DNA from 2 places in the Lactobacillus sp. WILCCON 0149 genome. Region 2 is predicted to be linked to the other one. Evidence: predicted binding sites of a transcription regulator. Region 2 holds the regulator's gene; the other holds the start of a gene.
The links. Region 2 encodes NrdR, which represses ribonucleotide reductase genes. Its sites were predicted from a motif close to ACACNATATATNGTGT; they were not measured.

Region 1 (7,934 bases), 1.4 Mb from region 2:
ATATCCTGCAGGACTTCCAAAACGCCCAGATACTCCCCGGCCTTATTTCTGACCGCCAAGTATTGGATGTAGACAAAGCGGCCCCGGACTTCAAACCAGAAGGCATGCTTGTCTTTTCTCCCGCTTCTGAGGTCGTCCACGATGGCCTTGACCTTAGGCACGCTTTTTGGCATGTGAATGCTAAAAAGGTTCATCCCCAGGTCATTTTTAGAGTGGGGATAAAAGCCGCAGCTGCCGCCAAAGTAGCGGATGACATCGTCCTTGTCCACAAAGACCAGGTCCAGGGGCAAAAGATCCAGGACGGCAGAAAGCTGCTCATAGCTGAGGCCGCCTTCCGCGAACTCAATGAAAGAGTCAGTCAAGGCCGGCCGGTCTTTTTCTTCCGGCCGGCTGACCTCAACCATCTTTTGGTAGTTTTCGGCTTCATTGCCGCCCAGCTGGCCGGCAAAAGCCCCGATCTGGTCGTTCCATTTGGCGATCGCTGCCGGGTCAGCTTCCTTTTTCTCAGCAAGTTCAGCAGCCGACGGCCGCCAGGCTGGCGGATCAGGGATTAGGCAGTAGCCTACCCGGACCTCGTCTTCCTTGACTCTGAGCCAATCGGCCGGCGTCGCCACTTCTGTCAAGAGCGGCAGCATGATTGCCTCTTCCTTAAAGATCATTTCGGTGACTTCCTTAGCCGCCTGTTTGACCTTTTTGGCCAAAAATTTTGGATCACCTGCTTCCGCCGCCTGCCGGGCCTCCTTGATCCAGCCCCGGATGTCGTCGTCTACCCCCCACATGACCTGGGGCGGGGCGGTAATGCCGTACTTGGTCATCAAGGGAAACATGGAGATTTCTTTTCTGGTGTAGTGCTTGTCCACTTGGGCCAGGTCAGCCAGCTCCTGCTTGATTTTTGCCAAAAGTTCCGGCTCTTCCTTCTCTTCATACTTGGCCAGATCCGGCAAAAGGGCATCGTTGACCAAAGAGGTCAAAACGACATTCTCCTGCTTCAAGGTCTGGACCGGGTGGCCGGGCCGGGCAAAGGCATCCCCCACTTCCTGCTCGCCGATCGACCCCCGGAAGACTTCCGCGTGAACCGTGCACAAGTTCTGGATTTCCTGGGGGTTGAGGCCGCCGGCGATCAAGGCCCGCTCAGCTTCCGTGATTTCCTTGACCGAGACTGAGGAAAAAGCTTCATTGAACATAGCCTTGGCCTGGTCAAAGTCCCCTTTTTCCTGCAAAAGGCGCAAGATCTCCAGCAGCTTCTCCTGCCGCTCTTTTAAAGACATGGTCATTACTCAGTCACCTCGTATCCCTTCAAGCGCAGCTTCTCCTTGACCTCTTCCAAGTCAAAGCCCATGGCCCGGCAACCCATTGGCAGGGTCATCAGCCGGCCCACCGTGTCCAGCATGCCTGGAATCTTGATCCGGTTGAAGCCAATCTCAGCCATGTCCTCAATAAATTCCGGATACTGGTCAGCGAAAGTCTTGATCGGCTGGTGGAGGTTGATCTCCTTAGCCGCCGGAGCCGGCTCTTCCTTGATGCCCAGCTGCTTTTTCGCTTGCTCGCTTAAGCGGTCCGGGGTCCAGACCGGGTACCAGACCAGCTTGATGTCCACCTGCTTGATGGCGTCCAGCTGGCCTACGGCCTGGCGGATTTCCCGGTTGAGGTAGTCGTTTAAGGGGCAGCCGGCCGTCGTCAAGGTCATGGTCACCAGGCAGTTGCCCTCATCATCGATGTCGACTCCGTAGATAAGGCCCAGGTCGACCACATTGACCAGGAGCTCCGGATCGATGACGGTCTGCAGCTGGCCGATAACCTGGTTAACCAAAGCGCGTTTTTCTTCGTCCATTTTTTCCTCGCTAAAAAACTATCTCTGCAGCTTGTCCCAGATGACCGGGTGCAGGTCCGGGGTCTTGAGGGACTTCTGCACGTCGATGATCCGCTGGTTGCTGGACCCTCTGAACTGCAGGGTCAGGTCCTTCAAGTTGTCCATGAAGCGGCCGTCGACCAGGATGTCCAGCTTCTTGAGCATTTCCACCTTGTCCGGCGTCTCCTTTAAGAGTTCCTCCCAGGTATAGCCGGACCAGGACCAGATGTCCTTGCTGTGGCCGTATTCAGCCCGGACCCGGTCAATGATCCGGTTGCAGACCCAGGTGTTCAAAAAGGGTTCCCCGCCAAGCAAGGTCAGCCCTTGGACATAGGACTGGCCGATGTCTGCAATGATCTGATCTTCCAATTCCTGGGTGTAAGGCCGGCCGTAGTTGAAGTTCTGGGCGGCCAGGTTGTAGCAGCCCGGGCAGTCAAAGAGGCAGCCGGACACGTACAAGGAGCAGCGGACCCCTTCCCCGTCAACGAAGTTGAAGGGCTTGTAGTCAGCAATCTTGTGCTTGCTGTAGTCTTCTGAGATCCATTCGCCCGGCTTGGGATTCTTGGGCTGGCGCTTCATCTTCCGGGGCTTGGCCGTCTGGCCGGCATTTTTAGCCTTGTACTGGTTGGCGTCCACAAAGACCGTTTCCCCGCCGACGCTGATCCGGATCAGGTTGTCCCGGACGTCAGGGCCTTCTTGCTGATTCTTGTCTTTCTCTGGCATCTGCTTCTCCTTTGCTCTCGATAAAAAATAGGCAGGAAAGATTCCTGCCTATTAGTATAATTCTTTTCGTTTAGTATTGGCTGTTCTTCTGCTTTTCCAGGCTGGCTTCCTCGCTGACCATGCCCAAGCTCATGTGCTTGGCCCGGTGGGCGATTTCTTCGTGCCGGCCGTGAACCATTGGCCGCTTCAAAGGATTGCCCAGGTAGCCGCAGGTCCGCTTGACGCAGTCACAGGTTTCCGGGTTGTGGTTGCCGCATTGCGGGCATTCAAAGCCCTTGGCGGTTGACTTGAACTCGCCGGCAAAGCCGCATTCGTAGCACTTGTCGATTGGCGTGTTGGTACCCAGGTAGCCGACTCTGTCGTAGGCCCAGTCCCAGACAGCTTCCAGGGCGGCCGGGTTTTGCTTCAGGTTCGGGTATTCGCAGTAGTGGATGAAGCCACCAGCAGCGTAGTATGGGTAGTCCTTTTCAAAGTCCAGCTTTTCAAATGGGGTCGGGTGCTTGCGGACATCGTAGTGGAAGGAGTTGGTGTAGTATTCCTTGTCCGTGATGTCCTTGACCTTGCCGAACTTTTCCGTGTCCAGGCGGCAGAAGCGGTCAGTCAGACTTTCGCTTGGCGTGGAGTAGACGCTGTAGTGGTAGTGGTTCGGGTCTTCCTTTTCCCACTTGGCGCAGGCATCGTGCAGCTTCTTGACCACTTCCAAAGTGAAGGCCTTGGCTTCCGGGTTCTTTTCCCAGTTTGGCCCGTAGAAGACCGTGCCGACTTCGTAAAGGCCGATGTAGCCCAGGGAAACCGTGGCCCGGCCGTTCTTGAAGAAGTCGTTGACGTCACCGTCATCGCCAACACCTTTGCCAAAGGCACCGTATTCGTACAGGGTCGGAGCGTTGACCGGCTTAGCTTCAGTAACCTTCTTGGCCTTGTATTCGCAGGCTTGCCGGCCCAGTTCCAGGCGGTCATTGAAGATTTCCCAGAAGCGGTCCATGTCGCCCTGGCTTTCCATGGCGATTCTTGGCAGGTTCAAGGTAACCACGCCCAGGTTCATCCGCCCGGAGTTGACTTCCTGGCCATTTTCATCCTTCCAGCCCTGCAGGAAGGACCGGCAGCCCATTGGGGCCTTGAAGGAGCCGGTGATGTCGATGATCTTGTCATAGCTCAAAACGTCCGGGTACATCCGCTTGGTAGCACATTCCAGGGCCAATTCCTTAACGTCGTAGTTCGGGTCGCCTGGGTGCAGGTTCAGCCCCTTCTTCAAAGTGAAGACCAGCTTCGGGAAGATGGCCGTCCGGTGTTCCCGGCCCAGGCCTTCGATGCGGACCTTCAGGATGTCCTTTTGGATTTCCTTTTCAATCCAGTTGGTCCCCAGACCGAAGCCCAAGGTGGTAAAAGGCGTCTGCCCCTGGCTGGAGAACATGGTGTTGATCTCGTATTCCAGGCTCTGCATAGCGTCGTAGATGTCCTTTTGGGTCCGCTTCTTGGCAAAAGCCTGCACCTTGTCTTCGTCGTCGATAAATTCGCGCCCTTCTTCCAGGTGCTTTTCGTAGTTCTTTTCGGCAAAAGGCGCCAGAACTTCGTCGCAGCGGTCAAAGGAGCAGCCGCCGTATTGGCTGGAAGCCACGCTGGTGATGATCTGAGCTACCTGGCTGGTGGCCACCCGGATGGAGTTCGGCACTTCCACGAAGGCATTGCCGATCTTGAAGCCGTGGTTGAGCATGTAGTCAAAGTCGATCAGACAGCAGTTGGACATTGGTGAAAGGGGCGTGTAGTCCAGGTCGTGCCAGTGGATGTCCCCGCGCAGGTGGGCCTTGGCGATGTGCTGAGGCATCAAGGTCAAACCAACCGTCTTGCCCACAGTCCCGGCAGTCAGGTCACGCTGGGTGGCAAAAACGTCAGAGTCCTTGTTGGCATTTTCGTGGACGATGCTTGGGTCCTTGTCGACCAGCTTGGCCAGGCGCTGCTTGGTGTCAGTTTCCGCCCGCCATTCAGCTTCGTCTTCCTGCCGCTTGGCTTCGTATTCCTTGGCTTCATTCAAGTAGCCCAGCTCATTCAAGCTGGCTTTAAAAGCATCGTGGACCTGTACGGCATCAACCGTGTAGGCGGCCAGCTTGGCGTAAACCTTGCTCAAAACGGCAGCCTTGATTTCGCTGTCTTCCAGGCCAAGTTCGTCCAGAACCATTTCCAGCTTGAACTGCTCAAATTTAAATGGGGCACCGTCGCGCTTGATGAACTTCTTTGGCGCATTGGCAAAATCCAGGCTCACGGCTTCTGCTGCTGGCTTTAACATGACAATCAACCTCTTATCTCTCAAAAATACTTTACATTTTTTACATCCAGCCCCTGGGGCCGGTTAAGCGAGTTACCCACAAGCAGTAGACTATCTTGTGGATTAAGTGTGGATAACCACCACATCTTGTTTTGTTTATGAGATAAGCATAGCACAAAATACCAGATCTTGTGGTCTATACAAAGACGCATTTGTGTTAAATGACAGAGCAGAATTCAGTTGCCACGGGACTTTGGGCCCGTATATTTTTAAAAAAAGAATATTTTGTTCGGACAAATATTTTTGTCCTTTTGCCAAAGTCCTTCGAAAATTTCAAAAAGATAAAAAAACGTCTAGAGAAAATCAAGAAATTCCAGAATACAACTGTTCTATGTTTCGCCAACTGAGCCAGCAGAGTCTTAGATATTTCAACACAGTCGATTAGCAAACGAAAGTCTCTCACCGCGGGAGACTTTCGCAGTGAGTCCGTATAGACTATTTTTTTGTATAGTACCCTCATCCTCAAATTTTTTGAGACTGGCGGGCAATCTTTTTTAAGTGGCAATATTTGACAATAACGACATAAAGTGATAATCTGTTTTATGTCGATAACAACATTTATGAAAGGTGGAAAATAATTATGGCAAATTTAAATCACATGGACAAGCAATTCAAAACATTGGATGACTTTTTAGGAACGCATTTCATTTATACGTATGATAATGGCTGGGAATATGAGTGGTACGCTAAGAATGATCACACGGTCGATTATCGAATTCATGGCGGAATGGTTGCTGGACGTTGGGTTAAGGATCAGCCTGCGCATATTCATCAATTAACTGAGGGCATTTATAAAGTTGCTTGGACCGAGCCAACGGGAACCGATGTTGCCTTGGATTTCGTTCCTAATGAACATAAGCTTAACGGTACGATCTTCTTTCCAAAATGGGTACAAGAACATCCAGAGATTACGGTCTGCTTCCAAAATGAACATATTGATTTAATGCATGAATCACGTGAAAAGTATGAGACTTATCCAAAATTGGTGGTTCCTGAATTTGCAACAATTACCTATATGGGCGATGCTGGTCAAGATAATGATGAAGTTATCAACGAAGCTCCTTATGCCGGTATGACCGACGATATCCGCAATGGTAGCTTCTTTGATGAAAATTATCATCGCTTGGCTAAATAGCTTGTTATATAATATTTTGCAGAATCAGATCGGAAAGGATGCTGCAAAATGCCGCAAAAAAGGATACTCCCTTATGTTATTATGGGGATTCTGCTTAATAAGGACTGTACCGGAAAGCAGATTATGGATGAGTTTCGCTTTGACATTGGAGAATTCTGGCAATCATCACATAGTCAGGTTTATCCAGAGCTAAAACGCATGGAACAAGATCATTGGATTGAAAGCTATTCAATGAAAGGTAATGATAAAGAGATACATTATCATTTAACAGCTAAAGGTTATGAAGTTATTAATAGTTGGTTGATGGAACCTGTTGATAAGTTGCCGGTATCCAAAGACCTATTTTCCTTAAAGATATTTTTCATCAATGACTGTAATGATCCGAGACTAGAAAAACTGTTTGACCACCAGATTCAATTGGTCAGCGACAGTCTTAATCATCTGCGCAAGCGTCAGCAAGCATTATTCAGCAGCCAAGAACAGATTGATCAACAATATGGACATTATTTGATTTTAACTCGCGCGATCAGCCGGCAAGAAAATCAATTGGTCTGGTTGGAAGATAAATTGAATAATCGGTAATGAAAAGAGCAATCGCGGTATGAGTCTGGGAAAAACTAGGCTCTAGATAAATAAAAAAGGTGAAACTCGATGTAATATTTCGAGCTTCACCTTTTTTGCTTGCTGGACAGCTAATATTTTTATTCGTTAGAGTCTTTTTCTCCAGACTCTTGTAACATCATTTCTTATTTGTCGAAGTACTGGCCCTTGTTGACCTGGAAGTAGGTCTTGAAGCGCTTGTAGTAGTTGTGGAACATGTACTTCATCAAAAGCCAGCGCTTAAAGGAGCTGTCCTGGTCGTAGAAGACGGTCGTCCCTACCTGGCCGGCATCGATCAATTTCAAGGCCGCCTGCTTGGCCTCGTTGTCAACGGCGTACTCCTTGAAGATCTTCTCCGGCACGCCCAGCCAAAGCATGTGGCTGCTTTCCAGCTTGTTAGCGTAGACGGTCTCCTGGCCGGCCAAGGAGTCTTCAGCGTAGTCTTCCACGTACCACTTGGCCAGGTTGTAACCGTTCAAGGTCACGTAAAAGCTGGACCGGCCCTGGCGGAGGTTGATTTCAAAGAACTTGTACTGGCCGTCGCGGGCATCGTACTTGATGTCGAAGTTGGCCATGCCGACATAGTTGATCTTCTCTAGGAAGGTCTGGACGGTCTCGTAGAGCTTTTCATCATAGGCCGGCAAAATAGCCATGTAATTCCCGATTGACTGCGGAGTCGGGTCTTCCAAGAGCGGGTGGCCCAGGCACATCATCTTAACCTGGTGGTGCTTGTCCACATAGGCGTTCAAGACCCGCATGTTGGAGTCATCGCCCGGGATGAAGTCCTGCAGGATCAAGTCTTCCTTGTAGCCGTTGGTGTAGATCTTGCCCACGATGTCCTTGAATTCATCCAGGTCCTTGATGACAAAAGCCTTCTTCCGACCTTCAAACTGGACGTCCAGCCAAGAAACCGGGTCTTCCGGCTTTAAGGCAACCGGAAAGGCAAAAGGCACGTCGGCGTATGAGCCGTCCTGGTAGTCAGCCAGCTTGATGATCTTGGTCTTCGGGTAAGGCAGGCCGTATTCTTCACAGACCTCGTAGAAGCCTTCCTTGGAGATCAGCTTTTCCAAAAGCTGGTAGTCGATGTAAGGAACAACGAAGGTCCCTTCCAGCTCTTGCTTGTGCTTAGCCAGCAGTTCCGCGTAGCCGTCCCCACAGGCAATCAGAATGACTGGCTCTTCATGATTCTGGTATTCCTTGATTTTTTCCTGCATGACTTCCATGAAGCCCGGGTCTTCGGAAAAACCAGGGTGCACTTCAACGTCCACGATCTTGGAGTAGCGGGTTGCCGCCAATTGCGTTGCCGC
Region 2 (7,934 bases):
TCATGCAGTCAGCCGTTAAGTTGGACGTGCCTTTGGTCGCTGACGCCGGCTGGGGCCATGACTGGTATGAAGCAAAGTAGGAGGTAAAAAATGCCAGAAATGCCTGAAGTTGAAACGGTCCGCCGGACCCTGCGGCCCTTGGTCGTGGGCAAGACGATCGACCATGTCGATATTTGGTATGACAAGGTCATCACCGGCGACCCGGAAGCTTTTAAAAAGGAGTTAAAGGGCAAGACCTTTACGGCTGTTGACCGCTATGCCAAATTCCTGCTCTTCCGTTTAGGCGACTTGACTGTCGTTTCCCATTTGCGGATGGAAGGCAAGTACCACTTAACGACCTGGGATGCACCAGTAGACAAGCATGAGCACATGCAGTTTGCCTTTACTGACGGAAGTGCTCTCCGCTACGCGGATGTCCGCAAATTTGGCCGCATGCAGCTGGTGGAAACTGGAACTGAATTCCAGATTACGGGCTTGAAGAATTTAGGCCTTGAAGCAAATACGCCAGAATTTACCCTGGACTATTTTGCAAAAGGCTTGAAGAAGAGGAGCCAGGGAATCAAGACCCTGCTCATGGGCCAGACCCTGGTGGCAGGCCTGGGCAACATTTATGTTGATGAAGTCCTCTGGCAAAGCCAGATCAATCCTTTGATCCCAGCCAACGAATTAACTGAGGACCAGGTCAAGCGGCTCTATACAGCCATCAATGAAACCATCGAAGAAGCTACTAAATACGGCGGCACGACCGTCCACAGCTTCTTAAACGCTGACGGAGAAGCCGGCCACTATCAAGAAAGGCTCAAGGTCTACGGCAAGGAAGGGCAGCCATGCCCGCGCTGCGGTGAAAACTTTGTCAAGATCAAGATAAGCGGGCGGGGAACCACCTACTGCCTGCATTGTCAAAAGAGGTAAAGGAGCAGATGACTTTTTATCTGGGACTGACCGGCGGGATTGCCACAGGCAAGTCGACCGCCAGCCGGATATTAAAAGATATGGGCTGCCAGGTTATCGACAGCGACGCCATTGCCCACCAGCAGGCCGAAGTTGGCCAGGTCTCCTGGCAAAAGATCTTAGAAGAATTTGGGCCGGACTTCTTCAATGAAGATAAGACTTTAAACCGGAAGAAGCTGGGCCAGTATGTCTTTGCCAATCCTGAGGCTTTGAAAAGATTGTCGGAAATTACCCAGGGCGAGGTCTTAAAAGAAGTTCAAAAGCGGATGAAGAACAGTCAGGCATCTGTCTGCGTCATCGACGTGCCCCTGCTCTTTGAAGCTGGCTGGCAGGATTACTTTGACGCGGTTCTCTTGATCGCGGCGCCGGAAGAAGTAGAACTAGAGCGTTTGATGGCGCGGGACGATTTAAGCCAAGCAGAAGCCAAAAGGCGGATGAATGCCCAGCTGCCATTGGCGGAAAAACGCCTGTTGGCTAGCTATGTGCTTGAAAATACTGGTACAATAGAAGAACTAAGAGAGAAATTGAGCAATCTGCTGAAAACTATCGCGTGAAAGGAGCTTCACTATGCTTTGTCCAAATTGCCATCAAAACGCCTCCCGGGTTATTGATTCCCGGCCGACTGACGAAGGGCGGACCATCCGCCGGCGGCGAGAATGCGAAAACTGCGGCTACCGCTTTACGACTTTTGAACGGGTGGAACAGTCACCACTTTTGGTGATCAAGAACGACGGCACCAGAGAGGCTTTCAGCCGGGAAAAGATCCTGAACGGGGTGGCGGCTGCCTGCCAGAAGCGGCCGGTAACCAGCGAGCAGCTCAACAAGCTGGTCGACAATGTTGAAAACCGGATCCGGGCTAAAGGAGTCAGCGAGATCTACTCCAAGGAAATCGGGGAATTAGTCATGGACCAATTAGCCGACATCGACGACGTGGCCTACATCCGCTTTGCCTCCATCTACCGCCAGTTCACTGATATGTCCAGCTTCATGAAGACCATGGAGGACATGATGGACCGGCACAGCAAGGCCAAGTAGTCCATGTACGAGAATTCCAATCCGCGTCTTCGCTACGTCGTTTTAAATGAGCTGCCAGGCCAATCCGGCCAGGTGCAGGTCTTGATCAAGCTCTACCAGCCCTTGATCGGGGCTTTAGGGGTTGCCCTTTACCAGACCTTGGTCCAGGACTTTGATCCTTACCGGTCTTTGTCTGCTTCAAGTGCCCTGTACAGCCTGCAAGAAGACCTGGACTGCAGCCTCCGCCAGCTCTGGCAGGCCCTGCATAAACTGGAAGCCGTGGGGCTCTTGAAGACCTATGTTAGCCACAATCTCCGCTTGGGGGATATTTTGGCTTTTAAGCTGCGTGCCGTGCCGGATGCCAGTGAATTTTTCAACACTTCGCTGTTAGCCAGCCTCTTAAAGGAAAAAGTTGGCGGTGTCCGCTTCAGCCAGCTTTCCCGGGAATTTGCCAAGCAGGCCCAGGTCAAGGAGCGGCAGCTGGACAATCTAGAAGAAGTTTCCGCTTCATTTTTTGAAGTCTTCCGCCTGCCGGAAAATGAGGCCATCAATCCTTCAGAAGATGTCCAAAAGGCAGCTGAGGAAAATGCCAGCCAAAAGACTGAAGATGCCCAGGTCAATTTAAAGCAGATCGACTGGCAGTACTTGAAAGACCGCTTCGCGACTTACCAGATCCCGGAAAGAGAGATCGACCGGCAAAAAGACGAAATCCGGTCCATCATGGAGCTTTACGGCTTAAGCGAGGAAGAGTTTATCAACGAAACCCTGCCGACCCTGCATGGCAGCTACCAGCTGGATGCCGCGGCAATCAGAAAGAGCCTCAACTACAACTACAAGGCTGACCACCGCCGCAAGCAGGTAATCAAGCGCCAGGAAGAAAAGCAGGACCGGCCAAGCGTGGACCAGCAGGATCAGGAGCTTTTAGACCTGGTTACCTCTAAGACGCCGATTAATTTTTTGGATGACATGAAGCTGGAGAAGGGCGGCTTTACCACGGCCAGAGAGCGGCAGATCGTCAACAACCTGGACAGACAGATTCACTTGAACCATGGCTTGATCAATGTTCTGGTCTACACCTGCCTCAACTACCAGCCAGTTTTGACCCAGGATTTGGCCAACAGGATCGCCAACGACTGGCTGCAAAAGGGAATCACGACCCCGGAAGCCGCCATCAAGCATCTGCGCGATGGAAAGAAGCAGGCCCAGGCAGGGCAAAAGAAGAACTACTCAGCGGGCAACCGGCGGCTTGAAAAGGGGACTGACTGGAACAAGAAGCAGTTTGTCCAGCCGGTCAATATTTCAGATGAAGACTTGCGGAAGATGCTGCAGGGGCCGGACAAGAAAGACAAGTAAGGGTGATTAGATGAGAGCAATTGGCGACATGTTGAGTGAAGCTGCTAAGGCCGCGGCAGCCAAGAACGGGCAGGATTTTTCGGCGGAATCATTTGAAAAGATGAAAAAGCAGGTTTTCGCTGACCCTGACGTCCGGGCTTTTCTTACTGCCCACCAGGACCAGCTGACCAAGGAGAGCGTGGACGCCAGCTTTGCCAGCCTCTATGAATACTGCCAGCAAAAAGACGGCCACGACAAGGTGATCAGCGGTTATTTGCCTGAGCTTTTCATGGAGGGGCCCTTGATCGGGATCCGCTACCAGGCCAGCCAGGCTAAGCAGCGCCGGGACAAAGAAGAAGCGGCCAAGCGGCGGATTGAGCTGATTGACTTGCCGGAGAAATTGCGCCGGGTCAAGTTAGAAGACTTGGACGTGGCAGTTGAGCGCAAGCAGGCCTTGTTTGAAGTAGGGGCCTTTTTGCAGGCTTACCAGAGCAATCCCCACGCCAAGGGTCTCTATTTAAGCGGGGACTTTGGGGTCGGGAAGACCTACATTTTAGCGGGCCTGGCCAACCGGGTAGCGGAAATGGGGGCTAAGGTGATCTTTTTGCACATGCCGACCTTTATCGCGGGCCTGTCCAGCCACTTTGGCGACAACAGCCTGCAGGCTGAAATTCAGCGCCTGGCGGCTTGCGATGTCTTGATTTTGGACGACATTGGCGCAGAGACCCTCAGTCCCTGGTCAAGAGATGACGTTTTGGGCGTGATTCTCCAGGCCCGGATGGACAATGACCTGCCGACCTTCTTCAGCTCCAACTTTGACATGGATACGCTTGAGAGCCACTTTAGCGCGACCAAGAATGCAGATGACCCGGTCAAGGCGGCCCGGCTGATGCAAAGAGTACGCTATTTGGCTAAAGAAGTGGTTGTTTCTGGGAACAACCGCCGCCTGCAGTAATTTTTTGAAAAAAGTGGCAAAAAAGCCTTGTCTTATTTGGGCAAGGGGGTATAATCGAAAAGTAAATAGAAGACATGATTCCTCCCGCTTCAGAGAGAGGGGCCCCGTTCTGAAAGCCCCCATTTGGGAGGAACCCCACCTTCTATGACCCCAAAAGATAAATGACAAGGTTGGACGCCGTTATCAGTCCAATAAGAGAGGCCGCTTTAGGCCTGAATTTTGGGTGGAACCACGATGATTAATCGTCCCGAGCATGTATTTGTGCTCGGGACTTTTTTGTTTTTGGAGGATTTAAACCAATGAGTTTTGCTTTGACTCTGCCAGATGGCTCAAAGAAAGAATTTGACGCAGCTGTTTCCGTTGCTGACCTTGCTTCCAGCATCTCAACTTCCCTGGCTAAGAACGCCGTTGCCGGCAAGGTTGACGGGGAAATCAAGCCCCTTGACTTCCAGCTGGACGCTGACCACGAAGTTGCCATTTTGACCAACAAGGATGCTGAAGGCTTGAGCGTCTTGCGGGCAACTGTTGCCTTTGTTTTGGAAGCTCTGGTTAAGGACAAGTACCCGGAAATCAAGCTGGGCCAAGCTGAAATTTCAGAAGACGGCTTCTTCATCGAAACTGACAAGGAAGACCAAATCAAGGTTACTGAATTGCCAGACTTGGAAAAGGCCCTGCAAAAGGCCATCAAGAACGGCGAAGCCATTGAACACGTTCAAGTAGCTAAGAGCGAACTGGCTGAAGCCTTCAAGGACGACCCATACAAGAGCGAACTTTTGGCTAAGGAAGGCGACTTAGTTGACGCCTACAAGCTTGGCGACTTCGTTGACTTTGGTTTTAGCGCCCTTTTGCCAAACACTGGCAAGATCAAGAAGTTCAAGCTTTTGTCAGTAGCTGGTGCCTACTGGAAGGGCAAGAGCTCAAACCCAATGCTGCAAAGAATCTTCGGGACTGCCTTCTTCAAGGAAGCTGACCTGGAAGCTGACCTCAAGCGGCGGGCAGAAATCAAGGAAAGAGACCACCGGACTATCGGCCGGGACCTGGACCTCTTCTTCGTTGACCCTAAGGTTGGGGCAGGTCTGCCATACTGGATGCCAAAGGGTGCTACTATCCGCCGGATCATTGAACGCTACATCGTGGACAAGGAAGTCGCAGCCGGCTACCAACACGTTTACACTCCAGTTTTGATGAACCTGGACGCCTACAAGACTTCCGGCCACTGGGCTCACTACCGGGAAGACATGTTCCCGCCAATGGACATGGGTGAAGGCGAAATGCTGGAATTGCGGCCAATGAACTGCCCATCCCACATCCAAATCTACAAGCACCACATCCGCTCATACCGGGAACTGCCAATCCGGATTGCTGAACTGGGTATGATGCACCGGTACGAAAAGTCAGGTGCCTTGTCAGGTCTGCAACGTGTCCGGGAAATGACTCTGAACGACGGTCACACTTTTGTAGCTCTGGACCAAGTGCAAGAAGAATTTGCCAGAACTTTGCAAATCATCATGGACGTCTACCACGACTTCGACATCAACGACTACTACTTCCGTCTTTCATACCGGGATCCAAAGAACACTGACAAGTACTTTGCCAACGATGAAATGTGGGAAAGAAGCCAAAGCATGCTGAAGGCAGCCATGGATGACATGGGCCTGGACTACGTTGAAGCTGAAGGTGAAGCTGCCTTCTACGGTCCAAAGCTGGACATCCAAACCAAGACTGCTTTGGGCAACGACGAAACCATGTCAACCATCCAACTGGACTTCATGCTGCCAGAACGCTTCGAACTGTCATACGTCGGCGCTGATGGTGAAGAACACCGCCCGGTTATGATCCACCGCGGGATCGTTGGCACTATGGAACGGTTTATCGCTTACTTGACTGAAATCTACAAGGGTGCCTTCCCAACTTGGCTGGCTCCTGTTCAAGCTGAAATCATTCCAGTTAACCTGGACGCTCACTCAGACTACGCTAAGAAGGTTCGCGATGAACTGGTAGCCAAGGGCTTCAGAGCTGAAATCGACTTCAGAAACGAAAAGCTGGGCTACAAGATCCGTGAATCACAAACCCAAAAGGTACCTTACACTCTGGTGCTTGGGGATGATGAAATGAACGCCGGCACGGTTAATGTCCGTCCTTACGGGACTGAAGAACAAAACTCCGAAAGACTGGCTGAATTCATGGACAAGCTGAGCAAGGACGTTGCAAACTACTCCCGCGAAGATTAATTCTTTCCTTATAAAATTGAACCCTTTCTGACATAAAAAACATCCTGTCTCAACTCTGAGGCGGGATGTTTTTGCGTATGTGCTTCTTTTTTGGGCTTACATCATGTCGAAGCTGATTAAGTGGCAGTCGACTTGTTGGGCAAGCTGGCGGCATTTATCAGTAAAGCCGGTCTTGGAGAACAGGTAGTAATTTTTCTTAGGAGTAGGGAAGAGGCTGCTCCGGTAGATGAGGGTTTCGAGGATATCAGCGGAGATCGGTTCGCTTTTCCACTTGCATTCGCCAAAGTAGCCGTTCAGCTTTTGGTCATCGAAACCGACTATGTCCATTTCAACTTGTTTCTTTTCCTTAGGATCAGGCCCCCACCAGTTGCCTAAGTTGACAAAAGGCTCTGGCACCAGGTCTGGATCAAACAGCTTGGACCAGAGGTATTCTTGGGAGAGTTTCTCAAATTCTGGTCCCATGAAGTGGGGGAGCTGCTTTATGATGTAGTCTAAAATTGGCTCGGTAATCCCCCGTTCGATAAAGCTGACCCGTTTGCCGACGAAAGTATACCAGAAGCGGAACATGCCATCCTTAATGGCATAGATGGTCTTCCGGCTTCTGGCTTTATCAATTTCTGTAACCGGCACCCGTTTTTCGATAATGCCCAGGTCGATCAAATTGTCCAGGTAAGGGCTAAGGGCGCCGCTGGCAATACCAGTTTTAGTTGAGATCTCTGACTGCCGGCTGGCCCCGGCCGCGATGGCGCTGATGATGGAGCTGTAGCTTGCTGGTTTGCGGAGTTCTTGATTGAGCAGACTCATGGGTTCGGCATAGAGCATGGCGCTGGTTGTCAGAAAGTTGTCCTTGATATTGTCTCTAAGGGATTTTTCTGGAGACATCAGTGACAGGTAGAGGGGAATTCCGCCGGTGATGGCATTGAGTTCAAAAACTTCTTCCTTATTTAACTGCGGGAAAAATTCTTCGGCATCATGCAGGCTGAAGGGCTTCAGCTTAAACTGGGCAGTTCTGCGGCCATAAAGTGGACTCTTGTAGCCAAGCACTTGCTTTTCCATGAAGGACATGGAGCTGCCGCAGAGAATAAGAAAAAGTTTGTTCTGTTTGAAATAGTGGTCGATGTAGGATTGCAGCATTGAGCTGATTGGCGGATAAGCTTTCGCCAAGTAAGGAAATTCATCAATGACTAAGATCAAGCGGTCATTTTTCTCAGAGAGATGAACGAGATATTTGAAGGCCTGCTCAAAGGAGGAAAAATTCGGCCCATCCAGATAGCTGGGATCTTCGTAGGCGTGAATCGCGTCAGAAAAACGAGATAAACTATCCTGGAATTTTTCTTCAAGGCCAGTAAAATAGATAGCCCGCTTGCCTTTTAGAAATTGGTTGATCAAGCTGGTTTTCCCGATACGATATCTACCATAGATGACCGCAAATTGAAAGCTGTCTTCTTGAT

Region 1: nrdD (anaerobic ribonucleoside-triphosphate reductase) is a predicted target of NrdR. The motif match lies at 4,970-4,985, and genes of this name have one in related genera.

Annotation. Positions count from the first base shown of each region.
Region 1 is NZ_JBUBHO010000001.1:2,071,413-2,079,346, forward strand. It holds gene ACYVUV_RS09665 (DUF438 domain-containing protein) at 1-1,274, opposite strand, end outside; gene ACYVUV_RS09670 (iron-sulfur cluster assembly protein) at 1,274-1,831, opposite strand; gene nrdG (anaerobic ribonucleoside-triphosphate reductase activating protein) at 1,850-2,572, opposite strand; gene nrdD (anaerobic ribonucleoside-triphosphate reductase) at 2,643-4,853, opposite strand; gene ACYVUV_RS09685 (phenolic acid decarboxylase) at 5,491-6,027, shown strand; gene ACYVUV_RS09690 (PadR family transcriptional regulator) at 6,076-6,609, shown strand; gene ACYVUV_RS09695 (carboxylate--amine ligase) at 6,774-7,934, opposite strand, start outside.
Region 2 is NZ_JBUBHO010000001.1:656,787-664,720, forward strand. It holds gene polA (DNA polymerase I) at 1-80, shown strand, start outside; gene mutM (DNA-formamidopyrimidine glycosylase) at 91-912, shown strand; gene coaE (dephospho-CoA kinase) at 921-1,505, shown strand; gene nrdR (transcriptional regulator NrdR) at 1,519-1,986, shown strand; gene ACYVUV_RS03180 (DnaD domain protein) at 1,990-3,318, shown strand; gene dnaI (primosomal protein DnaI) at 3,329-4,252, shown strand; gene thrS (threonine--tRNA ligase) at 4,552-6,483, shown strand; gene ACYVUV_RS03195 (ATP-binding protein) at 6,580-7,934, opposite strand, start outside.